DNA from 3 places in the Lysinibacillus sp. JNUCC 51 genome. Region 2 is predicted to be linked to each of the others. Evidence: a T-box and tRNA genes for the amino acid it is inferred to sense, from the RefSeq annotation. Region 2 holds a T-box; the other regions hold tRNA genes.
What was found. A T-box is a leader RNA that pairs with one kind of tRNA and senses whether it is charged. The one in region 2 lies ahead of trpS (tryptophan--tRNA ligase), so its partner is inferred to be a tRNA-Trp.
Positions count from the first base shown of each region.

Region 1: it encodes a tRNA-Trp, which carries the amino acid that the T-box ahead of trpS (tryptophan--tRNA ligase) is inferred to sense. The anticodon was not compared.
Region 3: it encodes a tRNA-Trp, which carries the amino acid that the T-box ahead of trpS (tryptophan--tRNA ligase) is inferred to sense. The anticodon was not compared.

Region 1 covers NZ_CP065545.1:2,180,048-2,185,875, reverse strand. Annotated here, with positions in the region: rRNA gene JNUCC51_RS10545 (16S ribosomal RNA) at 1-166, shown strand, start outside; rRNA gene JNUCC51_RS10540 (23S ribosomal RNA) at 348-3,275, shown strand; rRNA gene rrf (5S ribosomal RNA) at 3,462-3,577, shown strand; tRNA gene JNUCC51_RS10530 (tRNA-Val) at 3,588-3,663, shown strand; tRNA gene JNUCC51_RS10525 (tRNA-Asp) at 3,668-3,743, shown strand; tRNA gene JNUCC51_RS10520 (tRNA-Thr) at 3,753-3,828, shown strand; tRNA gene JNUCC51_RS10515 (tRNA-Tyr) at 3,835-3,918, shown strand; tRNA gene JNUCC51_RS10510 (tRNA-Trp) at 3,923-3,996, shown strand; tRNA gene JNUCC51_RS10505 (tRNA-His) at 4,044-4,119, shown strand; tRNA gene JNUCC51_RS10500 (tRNA-Gln) at 4,129-4,203, shown strand; tRNA gene JNUCC51_RS10495 (tRNA-Lys) at 4,219-4,291, shown strand; tRNA gene JNUCC51_RS10490 (tRNA-Arg) at 4,307-4,383, shown strand; tRNA gene JNUCC51_RS10485 (tRNA-Pro) at 4,400-4,476, shown strand; tRNA gene JNUCC51_RS10480 (tRNA-Ala) at 4,492-4,567, shown strand; tRNA gene JNUCC51_RS10475 (tRNA-Ser) at 4,582-4,674, shown strand; tRNA gene JNUCC51_RS10470 (tRNA-Phe) at 4,681-4,756, shown strand; tRNA gene JNUCC51_RS10465 (tRNA-Gly) at 4,760-4,833, shown strand; tRNA gene JNUCC51_RS10460 (tRNA-Ile) at 4,843-4,919, shown strand; tRNA gene JNUCC51_RS10455 (tRNA-Asn) at 4,924-5,000, shown strand; tRNA gene JNUCC51_RS10450 (tRNA-Glu) at 5,002-5,073, shown strand; gene JNUCC51_RS10445 (nitric oxide synthase oxygenase) at 5,589-5,828, shown strand, end outside.
Region 2 covers NZ_CP065545.1:1,577,818-1,583,645, reverse strand. Annotated here, with positions in the region: gene JNUCC51_RS07925 (beta-ketoacyl-ACP synthase III) at 1-17, shown strand, start outside; gene fabF (beta-ketoacyl-ACP synthase II) at 48-1,289, shown strand; gene JNUCC51_RS07915 (YuzI family membrane protein) at 1,826-2,056, shown strand; gene trpS (tryptophan--tRNA ligase) at 2,119-3,108, opposite strand; T-box leader at 3,212-3,445, opposite strand; gene spxA (transcriptional regulator SpxA) at 4,053-4,448, shown strand; gene mecA (adaptor protein MecA) at 4,889-5,557, shown strand.
Region 3 covers NZ_CP065545.1:3,141,582-3,147,409, reverse strand. Annotated here, with positions in the region: partial or broken gene istA (IS21 family transposase) at 80-1,277, shown strand; partial or broken gene JNUCC51_RS15260 (ATP-binding protein) at 1,286-1,780, shown strand; gene JNUCC51_RS15255 (hypothetical protein) at 1,737-2,057, shown strand; tRNA gene JNUCC51_RS15250 (tRNA-Leu) at 2,442-2,522, opposite strand; tRNA gene JNUCC51_RS15245 (tRNA-Cys) at 2,570-2,643, opposite strand; tRNA gene JNUCC51_RS15240 (tRNA-Gly) at 2,652-2,726, opposite strand; tRNA gene JNUCC51_RS15235 (tRNA-Gln) at 2,732-2,806, opposite strand; tRNA gene JNUCC51_RS15230 (tRNA-His) at 2,811-2,886, opposite strand; tRNA gene JNUCC51_RS15225 (tRNA-His) at 2,922-2,997, opposite strand; tRNA gene JNUCC51_RS15220 (tRNA-Trp) at 3,010-3,083, opposite strand; tRNA gene JNUCC51_RS15215 (tRNA-Tyr) at 3,097-3,180, opposite strand; tRNA gene JNUCC51_RS15210 (tRNA-Thr) at 3,191-3,266, opposite strand; tRNA gene JNUCC51_RS15205 (tRNA-Phe) at 3,276-3,351, opposite strand; tRNA gene JNUCC51_RS15200 (tRNA-Asp) at 3,367-3,442, opposite strand; tRNA gene JNUCC51_RS15195 (tRNA-Met) at 3,447-3,521, opposite strand; tRNA gene JNUCC51_RS15190 (tRNA-Val) at 3,550-3,625, opposite strand; tRNA gene JNUCC51_RS15185 (tRNA-Glu) at 3,640-3,714, opposite strand; tRNA gene JNUCC51_RS15180 (tRNA-Ser) at 3,745-3,836, opposite strand; tRNA gene JNUCC51_RS15175 (tRNA-Asn) at 3,842-3,918, opposite strand; rRNA gene rrf (5S ribosomal RNA) at 3,935-4,050, opposite strand; rRNA gene JNUCC51_RS15165 (23S ribosomal RNA) at 4,170-5,828, opposite strand, start outside.

The sequences.
Region 1 (5,828 bases), 600 kb from region 2:
ACGTTCCCGGGCCTTGTACACACCGCCCGTCACACCACGAGAGTTTGTAACACCCGAAGTCGGTGGGGTAACCTTTTGGAGCCAGCCGCCGAAGGTGGGATAGATGATTGGGGTGAAGTCGTAACAAGGTAGCCGTATCGGAAGGTGCGGCTGGATCACCTCCTTTCTAAGGATATTTTCGGAATACAAACCTAGGGTTTGTAAGATTACGTTTTGCGTTCAGTTTTGAAGGTTCATTCTTACGAATGAAATACTTCAAAACGTGTTCTTTGAAAACTGGATAAAACGACATTGAAATTGTAACAAACACATTTATTTTTTAAGTTTTTTTATAGGCTTAATAACTTGGTTAAGTTATTAAGGGCGCACGGCGAATGCCTTGGCACTAGGAGCCGATGAAGGACGGCACTAACACCGATATGCTTCGGGGAGCTGTAAGTGAGCTTTGATCCGGAGATTTCCGAATGGGGGAACCCACTACGTTTAATCGCGTAGTATCTTGACGTGAATACATAGCGTCTTGAAGGCAGACCCAGGGAACTGAAACATCTAAGTACCTGGAGGAAGAGAAAGAAAAATCGATTCCCTGAGTAGCGGCGAGCGAAACGGGAAGAGCCCAAACCAAGAGGCTTGCCTCTTGGGGTTGTAGGACACTCTATACGGAGTTACAAAAGAGCGAGTTAGATGAAGCGACTTGGAAAGGTCCGCCAGAGCAGGTAAAAGCCCTGTAGTCGAAAGTTCGTTCTCTCCTGAGTGGATCCTGAGTACGGCGGAACACGTGAAATTCCGTCGGAATCCGGGAGGACCATCTCCCAAGGCTAAATACTACCTAGTGACCGATAGTGAACCAGTACCGTGAGGGAAAGGTGAAAAGCACCCCGGGAGGGGAGTGAAAGAGATCCTGAAACCGTGTGCCTACAAGTAGTTAGAGCCCGTTAATGGGTGATAGCGTGCCTTTTGTAGAATGAACCGGCGAGTTACGATTACGTGCGAGGTTAAGCTTTAGAAGGCGGAGCCGCAGCGAAAGCGAGTCTGAATAGGGCGAAATAGTACGTGGTCGTAGACCCGAAACCAGGTGATCTACCCATGTCCAGGGTGAAGGTGAGGTAACACTTACTGGAGGCCCGAACCCACGCACGTTGAAAAGTGCGGGGATGAGGTGTGGGTAGCGGAGAAATTCCAATCGAACTTGGAGATAGCTGGTTCTCTCCGAAATAGCTTTAGGGCTAGCCTCGTGATGAGAATACTGGAGGTAGAGCACTGTTTGGACTAGGGGGCCATCCCGGTTTACCGAATTCAGACAAACTCCGAATGCCAGATATTTATACACGGGAGTCAGACTGCGAGTGATAAGATCCGTAGTCAAAAGGGAAACAGCCCAGACCACCAGCTAAGGTCCCAAAGTAATCGTTAAGTGGAAAAGGATGTGGCGTTGCACAGACAACCAGGATGTTGGCTTAGAAGCAGCCATCATTTAAAGAGTGCGTAATAGCTCACTGGTCGAGTGACGCTGCGCCGAAAATGTATCGGGGCTAAACGATTCACCGAAGCTGTGGATTGACATCTACGATGTCAGTGGTAGGAGAGCGTTCTAAGTGCGTTGAAGTCAGATCGGAAGGACTGGTGGAGCGCTTAGAAGTGAGAATGCCGGTATGAGTAGCGAAAGACGGGTGAGAATCCCGTCCACCGTATGACTAAGGTTTCCTGAGGAAGGCTCGTCCGCTCAGGGTTAGTCGGGACCTAAGCCGAGGCCGATAGGCGTAGGCGATGGACAACAGGTTGATATTCCTGTACCACCTCCTCACCGTTTGAGAAATGGGGGGACGCAGTAGGATAGGGTAAGCGCGCTGTTGGATATGCGCGTCCAAGCAGTAAGGCGTGTGTGTAGGCAAATCCGCACACTGTAACGTTGAGCTGTGATGGCGAGTCCGTATGGACGAAGTTCCTGATTTCACACTGCCAAGAAAAGCCTCTATCGAGGTGAGAGGTGCCCGTACCGCAAACCGACACAGGTAGTCGAGGAGAGAATCCTAAGGTGTGCGAGAGAACTCTCGTTAAGGAACTCGGCAAAATGACCCCGTAACTTCGGGAGAAGGGGTGCTCTTGAGCGTGCAAGCGCATGAGAGCCGCAGTGAATAGGCCCAGGCGACTGTTTAGCAAAAACACAGGTCTCTGCAAAACCGTAAGGTGACGTATAGGGGCTGACGCCTGCCCGGTGCTGGAAGGTTAAGAGGAGTGGTTAGCGCAAGCGAAGCTGCGAATTGAAGCCCCAGTAAACGGCGGCCGTAACTATAACGGTCCTAAGGTAGCGAAATTCCTTGTCGGGTAAGTTCCGACCCGCACGAAAGGCGTAACGATCTGGGCACTGTCTCAACGAGAGACTCGGTGAAATTATAGTACCTGTGAAGATGCAGGTTACCCGCGACAGGACGGAAAGACCCCGTGGAGCTTTACTGTAGCCTGATATTGAATTTTGGTACAACTTGTACAGGATAGGTAGGAGCCAGAGATCTCGGAGCGCCAGCTTCGAAGGAGGCGTCGGTGGGATACTACCCTGGTTGTATTGAAATTCTAACCCATGCCCCTTAGCGGGGCAGGAGACAGTGTCAGGCGGACAGTTTGACTGGGGCGGTCGCCTCCTAAAAGGTAACGGAGGCGCCCAAAGGTTCCCTCAGAATGGTTGGAAATCATTCGTAGAGTGTAAAGGCACAAGGGAGCTTGACTGCGAGACCTACAAGTCGAGCAGGGTCGAAAGACGGGCTTAGTGATCCGGTGGTTCCGCATGGAAGGGCCATCGCTCAACGGATAAAAGCTACCCCGGGGATAACAGGCTTATCTCCCCCAAGAGTCCACATCGACGGGGAGGTTTGGCACCTCGATGTCGGCTCATCGCATCCTGGGGCTGTAGTCGGTCCCAAGGGTTGGGCTGTTCGCCCATTAAAGCGGTACGCGAGCTGGGTTCAGAACGTCGTGAGACAGTTCGGTCCCTATCCGTCGTGGGCGTAGGAAATTTGAGAGGAGCTGTCCTTAGTACGAGAGGACCGGGATGGACACACCGCTGGTGTACCAGTTGTCTTGCCAAAGGCATCGCTGGGTAGCTATGTGTGGACGGGATAAGTGCTGAAAGCATCTAAGCATGAAGCCCCCCTCAAGATGAGATTTCCCATTACGCAAGTAAGTAAGATCCCTCAAAGACGATGAGGTAGATAGGTTCGAGGTGGAAGTGTGGTGACACATGGAGCTGACGAATACTAATCGATCGAGGACTTAACCAAAATGTTTGAAACAATCAATGCACCGTTTATCCAGTTTTGAAAGAATAATTCTTTCAACCAAGGGTTTCAAGATACGAGTAGTTCGAGGAAGCGATGGAGAGAAGGAAGGAGCGTACTTAAGTACGTGACTGACTGAACGACAGAAGCTGACGAAGAAATACGATGTATATTGGAAGCCGACAATAGTCTAGTGATGATGGCAAAGAGGTCACACCCGTTCCCATACCGAACACGGAAGTTAAGCTCTTTAGCGCCGATGGTAGTTGGGGGCTTCCCCCTGTGAGAGTAGGACGTCGCTAGGCATTATACCCAGGAGGATTAGCTCAGCTGGGAGAGCACCTGCCTTACAAGCAGGGGGTCGGCGGTTCGAGCCCGTCATCCTCCACCATAATGGTCCCGTGGTGTAGCGGTTAACATGCCTGCCTGTCACGCAGGAGATCGCCGGTTCGATCCCGGTCGGGACCGCCATTTTTTTTTGCCGGTGTAGCTCAGTTGGTAGAGCAACTGACTTGTAATCAGTAGGTCGTGGGTTCGACTCCTATCGCCGGCACCATCCCTTGGAGGGGTAGCGAAGAGGCTAAACGCGGCGGACTGTAAATCCGCTCCTTAGGGTTCGGCGGTTCGAATCCGTCCCCCTCCACCATTTTAGGGGCATAGTTCAACGGTAGAATAGAGGTCTCCAAAACCTTTGGTGTGGGTTCGATTCCTACTGCCCCTGCCAGGTTTCGAGGTACTCGTTATCAAACACTGCTATGATTACATATAGTGGCGATTGTGGCGAAGTGGTTAACGCACCGGATTGTGGTTCCGGCATTCGTGGGTTCGATTCCCATCAGTCGCCCCATTTAATTATTGGGGTATAGCCAAGCGGTAAGGCAACGGATTTTGATTCCGTCATGCCTAGGTTCGAATCCTAGTACCCCAGCCATTCATTTCTTAGTTTGAGCCATTAGCTCAGTTGGTAGAGCATCTGACTTTTAATCAGAGGGTCGAAGGTTCGAGTCCTTCATGGCTCATCAGTTTTTATAAATGCGCCCGTAGCTCAATTGGATAGAGCGTCTGACTACGGATCAGAAGGTTATGGGTTCGACTCCTGTCGGGCGCGCCAAAAAAGCCTATAATATCGGAATGTAGCTCAGCTTGGTAGAGCACTTGGTTTGGGACCAAGGGGTCGTAGGTTCGAATCCTGTCATTCCGACCATCTTTCTTAATTATTGGGGCCTTAGCTCAGCTGGGAGAGCGCCTGCCTTGCACGCAGGAGGTCAGCGGTTCGATCCCGCTAGGCTCCACCATTTATATAATTTCCGGAGGTATACCCAAGTCTGGCTGAAGGGATCGGTCTTGAAAACCGACAGGCGGGTAACACCGCGCGGGGGTTCGAATCCCTCTACCTCCTCCATTTTCCGGGTCAGTAGCTCAGTTGGTAGAGCATTAGATTGAAGCTCTAAGTGTCGGCGGTTCGATTCCGTCCTGACCCACCATCTGCGGGTGTAGTTTAATGGTAAAACCTCAGCCTTCCAAGCTGATGTCGTGAGTTCGATTCTCATCACCCGCTCCAAAAAATAATGGGCCTATAGCTCAGCTGGTTAGAGCGCACGCCTGATAAGCGTGAGGTCGATGGTTCGAGTCCATTTAGGCCCACCATTATTCCGAAGTAGCTCAGTTGGTAGTAGCACCTGACTGTTAATCAGGTTGTCGCAGGTTCGAGTCCTGCCTTCGGAGCCACGGCCCGTTGGTCAAGTGGTTAAGACACCGCCCTTTCACGGCGGTAACACGGGTTCGAATCCCGTACGGGTCATCAAGCATGTTGCACATTAGTGCGACATGCTTTTTTTTATGCGAACTATACTGACAAACAAAGTTCATCATGCGTTAAGGAAATTTTATTTCTAAAGCACAAATAATAACTTCTACTCCTAAATACTGCAAAGGGAGTGCAAAATGGGGCCTAATGCGTCTCGTGTATTACCTACTTCGGCATAATAAAACGTTATAATAAACGTTATAATAGCATATCTCTACTTAAAAAATTTTCCTCTGTAATTTCTCCTGATTTTTATAATGTCTACTCAAGATGGGAACCCTTTTAATAAATAATTTTAGTGAAGGCTTAAGCATAAAGACGAATCCTGACGCATTGTTTATTTGCACGACAGCGGCAATTATACCGAGGCATAATTCATAAAATGAAGAGGTGGTATGAAATATTGAACAAAGTATTTCATATATAAAATATGTATGTTTTCTGGCAGATTTTTTCGTGGTGATTATAGTTCCATTCCTCTAATATGAGGGTAGATGGAGGAATTCGATATGAATTTACAGGAAGTACAGCGTTTTTTAGAACTTTATCAAGTAGAACAAAATGAGTCGAAAACATGGCTAGAAAATAAGTCACAGCAAATTAAAACTGCAGGCGAATATATACCGACAACGGAAGAATTAATCTTTGGTGCACGAGTGGCCTGGCGTAATAGTAATAAGTGTATTGGTCGATTGTTTTGGCAATCACTGCATGTTGTAGATGCCCGCGATATTTCCAATGAAGAGGGT
Region 2 (5,828 bases):
TTAGATGGGGAAAATAAAAAACGAAAATGCTTGAGGGGAGTAATACAATGAGTAAACGACGAGTAGTAATTACAGGAATTGGCGCAGTTACACCACTAGGAAATAGCATCGAAGAAACATGGACTAACATTAAAGCAGGAAAATCAGGGGTTGGCGAGTTAACACGTTTAAATAAAGATCTTTTCGCAGCAAAAATTGCCGCTGAAGTGAAAGACTTCAATATTGAAAAGTATATTGAACGTAAAGAAGCTCGTAAAATGGATCGCTTTACACAGTATGCCTTAGCAGCGTCCATCATGGCGATGGAAGATGCACAATTAACAATCGATGAAGAGCTAGCACCACGAGCAGGTGTCTGGATTGGCTCAGGAATCGGTGGTATGGAAACATACGAGCAACAATTTTTAACATTCCAAGAGCGTGGAGCAAGACGTGTAAGTCCATTCTTTATTCCAATGATGATTCCGGATATGGCTTCAGGCCAAGTGTCGATTCACTTTGGAGCAAAAGGCATTAACTCTTGTTCAGTAACTGCTTGTGCTTCAGGTACAAACTCCATTGGGGATGCTTTTAAAGTAATTGAACGTGGCGATGCAGATGTTATGATTTCTGGTGGTGCAGAGTCACCAATCGTTACGATGGCAGTAGCAGGCTTCTGTGCAAATACTGCATTATCTTTAAATACAGATCCAGAAACAGCTTGCCGTCCATTCGATAAAAATCGTGATGGTTTCATTATCGGTGAAGGTGCTGGTATTGTTATTTTGGAAGAGTATGAGCACGCAAAAGCACGTGGTGCAAAAATCTACGCAGAAGTTCTTGGCTATGGTGCAACAGGAGATGCGCATCATATTACAGCTCCAGCTCCAGAAGGAGAAGGTGCTTCTCGTGCAATGATGCAAGCTTTAACTGATGGCGGCGTAGAAGCTTCACAAGTAGACTATATTAACGCACACGGAACAAGTACACCATATAACGATTTATTTGAAACACAGGCAGTAAAAACAGTCTTTGGTGAACATGCCTATAATCTTGCAATGAGTTCTACAAAATCAATGACAGGTCACTTATTAGGTGCAGCTGGTGGTGTTGAAGCTATTTTCACAGCACTAGCACTTAAAGAAGGTATTATACCACCGACAATTAATTTAACAGATCCAGATCCAGATTGTGATTTAGATTATGTACCGAATGAAGCTCGAAAAGCAGATATTAAATATGCTATGAGTAACTCACTTGGGTTTGGTGGACACAACGCTAGTCTACTATTCAAAAAAATCGAGGAATAATAAAGTAAAACTATAATCAGTGGGAGATACTTCATCTTCCACTGATTTTTTTATATTCACCAGAGCTTCTGTAAAACGAGAGGTTGATTTCTGTTCCGACTGGGCGCTTTTATCGCTGCCGCTTCGCTTTCGCGCAGAGCTTCCTGGGGGCGTCCGATGAGCCGCTTGGGCCAACCGAAGTTTTTTGCGCGAAAGCATAGTGCTAACGAAGCGGCAGCGGCACCGATGTTGGTCACGAAGGCGTTATCACAGGACGTGATGATCTTAGCCTTCGTTCCCCTTTCGCTGATCCCCAAGGAGTCGCCCAGTCTCCACTCCAATCAACCACTTTGCAGCAAAATGCCTTTATATGCGAAACAATAGAGGTAGTAATAACAGATGTACAATCATTTCAATGTTATAAGTCTATTCTGTTAGATTTGTCTTTCAATAACATAAAAAAAACGTCAGCCCATTTTATTTACGTGGCTGACGTCTTTTTTTATAGTTTTGTGAATAGATGATAATTAAGAAGAAATAGAAAGGATGCTCTTATCTTGTTCCGACTATTTTTATTTTTAATGAGCTATGGTTTATTGATTCTCTCAGTAGGGAATCTCATCTTGTATTTAAATTATCGTACACTTGGATATACCTGGCTAGTGGTTTTTAAGTTCATGGCACAAACATCAGCATTTTATCTGGCCATTGGATCAGCCGTTGTGTTATGCGCTGTTGTACTTGATCTTGGTTATGATAAAACTTTAAATGAAAAGGATAAGATGTAACTCTTAAATTACTCTCTTTTTGGCCAAGCTCTTCTAATTATCTCTATGATAAATTTTTATTTTTAGCGACGAGCACGACCAAGGCCCATTGCTTCTTCCATGCGTTTTAAAGTAGCACTTGCAATTGCATTTGCCTTTTCAGCACCTGCATCTAAAATAGTATCTAATTCTGAGGATTCTACTAAATTATAGAACTTCTCTTGAATTGGAGTCAGGTGATCAATAACCGCTGTTGCTACACCTTGTTTGAAACCACCATAGCCAACGCCTTCGTATTTTTTTACAAGATCGTCAATAGATACACCTGAAATGGCAGATTCGATTGTTAGTAAATTAGAAACACCAGGTTTATTTTCCACATCAAATGCCACAAAACCATCAGAGTCAGTAACAGCTGATTTGATTTTTTTCTCAATATCTTTCGCTGAATCTAAAAGCTTAATTGTCGCTTTTGTATTTGGATCAGATTTACTCATTTTCTTTGTTGGCTCTTGTAGTGATTTGATACGAGCCCCTGCTTTTGGTAATTGAATTTCAGGAATCGTTAAAACGTCACCATAACGTTTGTTAAAGCGCTCTGCTAAATCACGAGTAAGCTCAATATGCTGCTTTTGATCATCACCGACAGGAACAATGTTTGTATTATACAAAAGGATATCTGCTGCCATTAATGGTGGATATGTTAGTAGAGCAGCAGATACGCTTTCCTTACCGTGAGATTTATCCTTGAACTGTGTCATACGTTCAAGCTCACCGATCGATGCAACACATTGTAACATCCAGCCTGCCTGTGCATGAGCGGGCACTTCTGATTGAATAAATAATGTAGATTTTTTAGGATCGATACCAGTAGCGATATACGTAGCTGCTAGGTTGCGAATATTTTGACGTAATTCCTTTGGATCTTGTGCCACTGTTATTGCATGCTGATCGACGATACAATAAACAGCGTCTCCTTCATCTTGTAATGCTGGGAATTGTTTAAACGCACCTAAATAATTCCCTAGAGTTACAATACCTGTTGGCTGTACGCCTGAAAAAATAGTTGTCATTGTCATTTCCTCCTAGAATTTTGTTGCCTTAGATAGTCTTTACATAAGGCCTAGTCGATTTTTCCAAAATAAAAAACATCATGCGTCCTCATTAGTTTTCTAATGAAGGGACGAATGATGTTTGAATCCGCGGTACCACCCAGCTTGCCTAAATAGGCCACTTTACTTCGTAACGTGAAGGGACGAGCTCTGCTAATAGACTCCAGTAAGGAAACTAAGACGTTCACAAAGCTAACTCGGAAGTCCATTCCAAATGCTTACACGATCTGTTTGCAGCAACCACAGACTCTCTAAACGTGTAAAGTGCAAATGTACTACTCTTCGTCAGCGTTTTTTATTTAGTTCAATAATTGTCTTCCAAGTGTATAGATGAGGTGAACTCACCAAAGACATAATTGATTGATTGCAAAAAATTATATTATAAAGGCTCAGTGAAATGCAAGTGTGCAAAGTCAGACTTTTGGCGGTGGTCATTCTGGGAAAAAAATTATATGCTATTTTCGCTGCTTTTTTTATCTATTTAGCATTCTAGAAAAGCTCCCAGTTGGTATGGAAATTAACCAAACATTATGGTGTTGAGCTATTTACTTGAAAATGCAACCAATATTAGTAAATATACGTCTATATTGTACACACTGAATTGACAATATTCTCGTTTAAATTTTTTAAATGAGAACAAAAACAATCAGAGATGAGTGTTTAAAATGCGCTACGAATGGGAATGTTATTAGTAGTTCATTAGACATGACAAGAAGTAACTGCTGCTTTTAAAAGTAAAATAAATAGACAGAAAATTTAGTGTGATAAGGTTATTCTTTTTTTTATTGGGACTATATTCAAACATCACAGAGTACTGTATAATGATATGTAGATTACATTACATTAATTCTAATTTAACACACTGGTTATAGATAATGATTAAATGGAAAGGATGTGTCAGTATGATAGTAACTTTATTTACATCACCAAGTTGTACGTCTTGCCGAAAAGCGAAAGCATGGTTAGAGGAGCATGAAATTCCATATACAGAACGTAATATATTTTCCGAACCATTAAGCATTAGTGAAATTAAAGAAATTTTGCGTATGACAGAGGATGGTACGGATGAAATTATTTCAACTCGATCAAAGATTTTCCAGAAATTGAATGTTGATGTTGAAAGCTTACCATTACAACGTTTATATGAGTTAATTCAAGAGTATCCAGGTTTATTACGTCGTCCAATCATATTAGATGAGAAACGTTTACAAGTTGGCTACAATGAAGATGAAATTCGTCGTTTCCTACCTCGTAAAGTTCGTGCGTATCAATTGCAAGAAGCACAGCGTATGGTGAACTAATATCTCCGTATTCTGCATAGAATAAGTATTAGATGTTACATATGCATCAAGCATATTGTGACATCTATTTTTTTATGTTTTACTTATGTAAAACCTTCTATTTAAAGTATAATAAATAATAGGGAAAAGTCATATATTTCCGTAAAGTATGTTAAACTTGATTTAAACTTAATAGTTTACTACAATTTCAATAATTCAAATATCTTCTGTGAAACGGTGTATATCCTTTTCATTTTATGACAGAACAGCATACAATATAATTAGAGACAACTGTGGACAATTAATTTTATTTTTGATTTCGGTTGCTCAAGAGTTTTACTGTAGTGTGGTCAAAGGTTGAAAAACAAAAACGGAGTATGAGGTTAAAAACAATGAATAAAAGCATACTAATGAAACAAAACTGTTTTTCGACAAATGACAGTGAAGGGAGATGAGGTCTAGTGGACATCGAACGTGTAAACGAAAATACACTCAAGCTCTTTATTACGTACAATGATATAGAGGATCGCGGCTATAGTCGTGAAGAAATTTGGTACAATCGAGCAAAGGGTGAACAACTTTTTTGGGATATGATTGATGAAGTAAACACGGAGGATTACTTTGATGTAGAAGGTCCTATTTGGATTCATATCAATGCGTCTGAAGTAGGCTTAGAAATCATTGTCACACGTGCACATATTTTAAAAGACGGTGAAACCTTAGATGGTTCTTCGCAATTTGACGAACACAAAGAGATGTTTGCCCCATTCGAGGACGTTGGAGAGGATCTTCTCAGTCAACTAACTCAGTTTGGTGACTTAGATGAGTCAGAGTTATTTATGGATACAGACATTTATGTTTATAAATTTAAAGATATTGATGAGTTAATCCCTGTAGCGAAACGCATGACAGATGAATTAGTGGATTCCTCATTATTTAAATATGAAAATTGGTACTATTTGGTAGTAGACTTTGCGAACGCAGATGAAGAACTGAATCATCACGATAGAAATGCCGTTATTAAAGAATTTTTAATACCATCAAATTTCACAATCCATCGCTTAGAGGAATATGGCGAAAAAATTATGGAATTTAATTGCTTTGAAACAGTACGAAAATATTTTATTTAAAGTAATGAGTACTTGATTCAGTGGTTTAGACTGTAAACAAACTTGGTGATTATCAAGTTTATTTACAGTCTTTTTATTTAAAAGGATTAAAAAGATTGCAATTTTAACTTCTTTCAGCGGTGTCCAAACATCGCAGAATCTGAAAGGATTTCACATAGGGTGTTAGCCTAAAATCATCGCATCCATGCGATAACGGCTAACTGACCTGCTTCACGCAGGCCTAAGCATGACGCATTGTTTATCTGCGCGACACGGCAATCGAGGCAAAATT
Region 3 (5,828 bases), 1.6 Mb from region 2:
ATTTAAATATGTACATTCCTGCTTGAATAAAGATGTACAAAAATGCTCTTCCATTTCATACTAATACCGAGGTGTTAGTATGCATATTCAACTAGAAATTAAGACAGATTTTAAAATCAATAGTCTTTCAGATTTAGCAAATTTTAAACAAGTAATGGAGCATTTAAACATGAAGATTAATAAAAGTAAATTAGCAAGGGATATGGGCGTAGATCGACGAACAATCGATAAATATCTAAATGGCTTTATACCAAAAACAAAGCGTAATAAGCCATCTAAAATTGATGAGTTCTATCCGATTATTGCCAATCTCTTATCAGAAGATTCTAAGCAGGTATTTTATTATCGACGTAATCTTTGGCAGTATTTAAAAGACAATCACGGTTTAGATTGTGGACAGGATCTACATTCCGTACCTATATTGCCAATACGCCCGAATTTAAGGCTTATTTTGAGATAAATGAACGCGTATCTTCTGTACATAGCGGTATCCGTTATGTAACGCGTATAGGCAAACAAGCACAGTTGGATTGGAAAGAAAGCATTCTTTATGAAACATGTGATGGTGAACAGGTGGAGATTAATGTAGCCGTGTTAGTGTTAAGCTACTCTCGTATGCGATTCTTTTATATGAGTATTTCCGAATCGCAGGCAGTTTTATGTTCTTTCTTAACCGATACGTTTGAAAAAATGGGTGGTGTACCAGAAGAACTCATTACTGACAGCAGTGATGGATGAAGCACGAACAGAACATTTTGGTGGAAAAGTGAATACGAAGTTCGCGCAATTTGCGAAAGACTTTGGATTTAAGGTGAAGCTTTGTATAGTAGGTCGTCCCCAAACAAAAGGAAAAGTGGAAACAACGATGAAATTACTAGATGAAATCCATGCCTATCAAGAATAAAATTCCGATTTTAGAATGGCAAAAAGAAAAGAATCACTTACTCCAGCTACCAACTGAACGAGTAAGAGATTCCTATCGAATCAACCATACGCTTGTAAAAGTCAATGCATCGAGCATGATTTCCTACAAGTCCAATCAATACTCCGTACCACCGGAGTATCAAGGCAAAAAAGTAGGGTTACAAGTGTACGATAATCAATTATGGATTTATTATAACATGGAACTAATCGCGCAACACAAAAAAAGTGAAGCAAAATTGAATTATCAAGAGGCACATTATCGTGAACTGATGACAAAGGCCTTGCCCGAATACCCTGATATTAATGATTTAGCGAAACGGAATTTAGCAGCGATTGGAGAAGTGTATAAATGAATTCAATAATGAGTACAAATTATCAGCAACTACAACAAAACTTAGAGTATTTAAAATTAAAGCAAATGGGCATCCATTTGAATGAAGTCATCGACTTTAGTAATAAAAATGAGCTTTCTTTTATCGATACACTTATTAAATTGACAAATTATGAAATCGATGTGCGTGAGCAAAATATGATTCATGCGATGGTGAAAGTCGCTGCATTTCCACATTTAAAGGAGATAAAGGATTTTAACTTTGATTTTCAACCAACTATTAATCAACAACAAATACTCGATTTTCAAAGTCTTCGTTTTATCCATGAAAACGAGAATATTGTATTCCTAGGTCCAAGTGGTGTCGGCAAGACCCATCTGGCCACAGCAATCGGCATTACGGCTGCTAAAAAGCGAACAAGTACCTATTTTATTAAGTGCCATGATTTAATTCAGAATCTGAAGAAGGCTCGCTTAGAAAATGGAACAACAAGATTATTATCAAAATTTTCTAAAAAGACTTTGTAAAGCACACAATATTTCTCCTCGAAAACCTAGATTTATTGAAGTTGAAGATGTGGTTACTTTTAATATTAAAAATCATTTGAAAGAAGGGGTAGATTTAGAATGTTTTAAAATTCTAAATCTTATTTATCAAACGGTTGGACCTTTAGGTATAAAATTTAATCAGCAATTACTTTTATATCCGGGTGGGAATAGATTGGATAGAGTAACAGTAACCTTTTCCAAAAAGGATTATATAGCTTTAAACAAAAAATTAGAAAGTGGTGAAATAAATTAAGGGTAGCTTAATGCTATCTTTTATTAATAATCCTAAATGGAACAGCAACAAATAAAATTGAACACAACAAACTCGCCATTACTTTTTCATCTCGTCACCCCCTTGTTATTATTGATTTCTACCATATAACTCTTTAAAAAAGCATACAAAACAATCTTTGTTGGCTTTCGATCATATTTTGAGAAATGCTTTATTTGAAATTTTAAATACACATATGATATAAAAGAGTTTTAGACTAATATTATTTAAAATTCTGTACTATGTATAAGCAATCTTGGTTCGTATAAAAAAATCCTCTCAAAAAATACATTTTGAGAGGATCTTAAATGTTTTCTACAAACAAAAAAAGAACCCTTGTAATCAAGGATTCTTTACTAAATATGATACCGGTGGTCGGGGTCGAACCGACACTCCAAAGGAACACGATTTTGAGTCGTGCGCGTCTGCCAATTCCGCCACACCGGCATAATGGAGATAAAAAAAATCGGATAAACCGATTGAGTAATAAAATATGGAGGCGGCAACCGGATTTGAACCGGTGATAAAGGTGTTGCAGACCTGTGCCTTACCACTTGGCTATGCCGCCGTCATATTTGGAGCGGAAGACGAGGTTCGAACTCGCGACCCCCACCTTGGCAAGGTGGTGTTCTACCACTGAACTACTTCCGCAAAAATGGCTGGGGTACTAGGATTCGAACCTAGGCATGACGGAATCAAAATCCGTTGCCTTACCGCTTGGCTATACCCCAACAATGGGGCGACTGAAGGGAATCGAACCCTCGAATGCCGGAACCACAATCCGGTGCGTTAACCACTTCGCCACAATCGCCATTGTTATATTGTATTTATTAATTTTATTGAAAATGGGGCGACTGATGGGAATCGAACCCACGAATGCCGGAACCACAATCCGGTGCGTTAACCACTTCGCCACAATCGCCATAAAATTAATTGGCAGGGGCAGTAGGAATCGAACCCACACCAAAGGTTTTGGAGACCTCTATTCTACCGTTGAACTATGCCCCTATTAAATAAAAACTGGTGGAGGGGGACGGATTCGAACCGCCGAACCCTAAGGAGCGGATTTACAGTCCGCCGCGTTTAGCCACTTCGCTACCCCTCCGGAAAAGCCATGGTGCCGGCGATAGGAGTCGAACCCACGACCTACTGATTACAAGTCAGTTGCTCTACCAACTGAGCTACACCGGCAAAAAAATATGGTGGGTCAGGACGGAATCGAACCGCCGACACTTAGAGCTTCAATCTAATGCTCTACCAACTGAGCTACTGACCCATATTTTTTAAAAAATGGCGGTCCCGACCGGGATCGAACCGGCGATCTCCTGCGTGACAGGCAGGCATGTTAACCGCTACACCACGGGACCATTTTGGTTGCGGGGGCCGGATTTGAACCAACGACCTTCGGGTTATGAGCCCGACGAGCTACCACTGCTCCACCCCGCGATAATGAGTGATTTATTTGAATTAATAATGGTGGAGGATGACGGGCTCGAACCGCCGACCCTCTGCTTGTAAGGCAGATGCTCTCCCAGCTGAGCTAATCCTCCATCTGGGTATTAAATGGTGACCCCTACGGGATTCGAACCCGTGTTACCGCCGTGAAAGGGCGGTGTCTTAACCACTTGACCAAGGGGCCTTCATTTGGAATGAAAAATCCTTAAAGTGCTGGCGGAGAGTAAGGGATTTGAACCCTTGAGACAGTGTTAACCGCCTACACGATTTCCAATCGTGCTCCTTCGGCCACTCGGACAACTCTCCAAGAATGGCTCCGAAGGCAGGACTCGAACCTGCGACAACCTGATTAACAGTCAGGTGCTACTACCAACTGAGCTACTTCGGAATAATTTTATCATATAGCCTAGCGACGTCCTACTCTCACAGGGGGAAGCCCCCAACTACCATCGGCGCTAAAGAGCTTAACTTCCGTGTTCGGTATGGGAACGGGTGTGACCTCTTTGCCATCATCACTAGACTATTTTAAAGACAAGATTTATTATAACGCATTTCCGTTATAATTGCAAGCTTTTTTTCTGAAAAGCTTTCTTATTCTTTCAAAACTGGATAAACGGTGCATTGAATGTTTCAAACGTTTTGGTTAAGTCCTCGATCGATTAGTATTCGTCAGCTCCATGTGTCACCACACTTCCACCTCGAACCTATCTACCTCATCGTCTTTGAGGGATCTTACTTACTTGCGTAATGGGAAATCTCATCTTGAGGGGGGCTTCATGCTTAGATGCTTTCAGCACTTATCCCGTCCACACATAGCTACCCAGCGATGCCTTTGGCAAGACAACTGGTACACCAGCGGTGTGTCCATCCCGGTCCTCTCGTACTAAGGACAGCTCCTCTCAAATTTCCTACGCCCACGACGGATAGGGACCGAACTGTCTCACGACGTTCTGAACCCAGCTCGCGTACCGCTTTAATGGGCGAACAGCCCAACCCTTGGGACCGACTACAGCCCCAGGATGCGATGAGCCGACATCGAGGTGCCAAACCTCCCCGTCGATGTGGACTCTTGGGGGAGATAAGCCTGTTATCCCCGGGGTAGCTTTTATCCGTTGAGCGATGGCCCTTCCATGCGGAACCACCGGATCACTAAGCCCGTCTTTCGACCCTGCTCGACTTGTAGGTCTTGCAGTCAAGCTCCCTTGTGCCTTTACACTCTACGAATGATTTCCAACCATTCTGAGGGAACCTTTGGGCGCCTCCGTTACCTTTTAGGAGGCGACCGCCCCAGTCAAACTGTCCGCCTGACACTGTCTCCTGCCCCGCTAAGGGGCATGGGTTAGAATTTCAATACAACCAGGGTAGTATCCCACCGACGCCTCCTTCGAAGCTGGCGCTCCGAGATCTCTGGCTCCTACCTATCCTGTACAAGTTGTACCAAAATTCAATATCAGGCTACAGTAAAGCTCCACGGGGTCTTTCCGTCCTGTCGCGGGTAACCTGCATCTTCACAGGTACTATAATTTCACCGAGTCTCTCGTTGAGACAGTGCCCAGATCGTTACGCCTTTCGTGCGGGTCGGAACTTACCCGACAAGGAATTTCGCTACCTTAGGACCGTTATAGTTACGGCCGCCGTTTACTGGGGCTTCAATTCGCAGCTTCGCTTGCGCTAACCACTCCTCTTAACCTTCCAGCACCGGGCAGGCGTCAGCCCCTATACGTCACCTTACGGTTTTGCAGAGACCTGTGTTTTTGCTAAACAGTCGCCTGGGCCTATTCACTGCGGCTCTCATGCGCTTGCACGCTCAAGAGCACCCCTTCTCCCGAAGTTACGGGGTCATTTTGCCGAGTTCCTTAACGAGAGTTCTCTCGCACACCTTAGGATTCTCTCCTCGACTACCTGTGTCGGTTTGCGGTACGGGCACCTCTCACCTCGATAGAGGCTTTTCTTGGCAGTGTGAAATCAGGAACTTCGTCCATACGGACTCGCCATCACAGCTCAACGTTACAGTGTGCGGATTTGCCTACACACACGCCTTACTGCTTGGACGCGCATATCCAACAGCGCGCTTACCCTATCCTACTGCGTCCCCCCATTTCTCAAACGGTGAGGAGGTGGTACAGGAATATCAACCTGTTGTCCATCGCCTACGCCTATCGGCCTCGGCTTAGGTCCCGACTAACCCTGAGCGGACGAGCCTTCCTCAGGAAACCTTAGTCATACGGTGGACGGGATTCTCACCCGTCTTTCGCTACTCATACCGGCATTCTCACTTCTAAGCGCTCCACCAGTCCT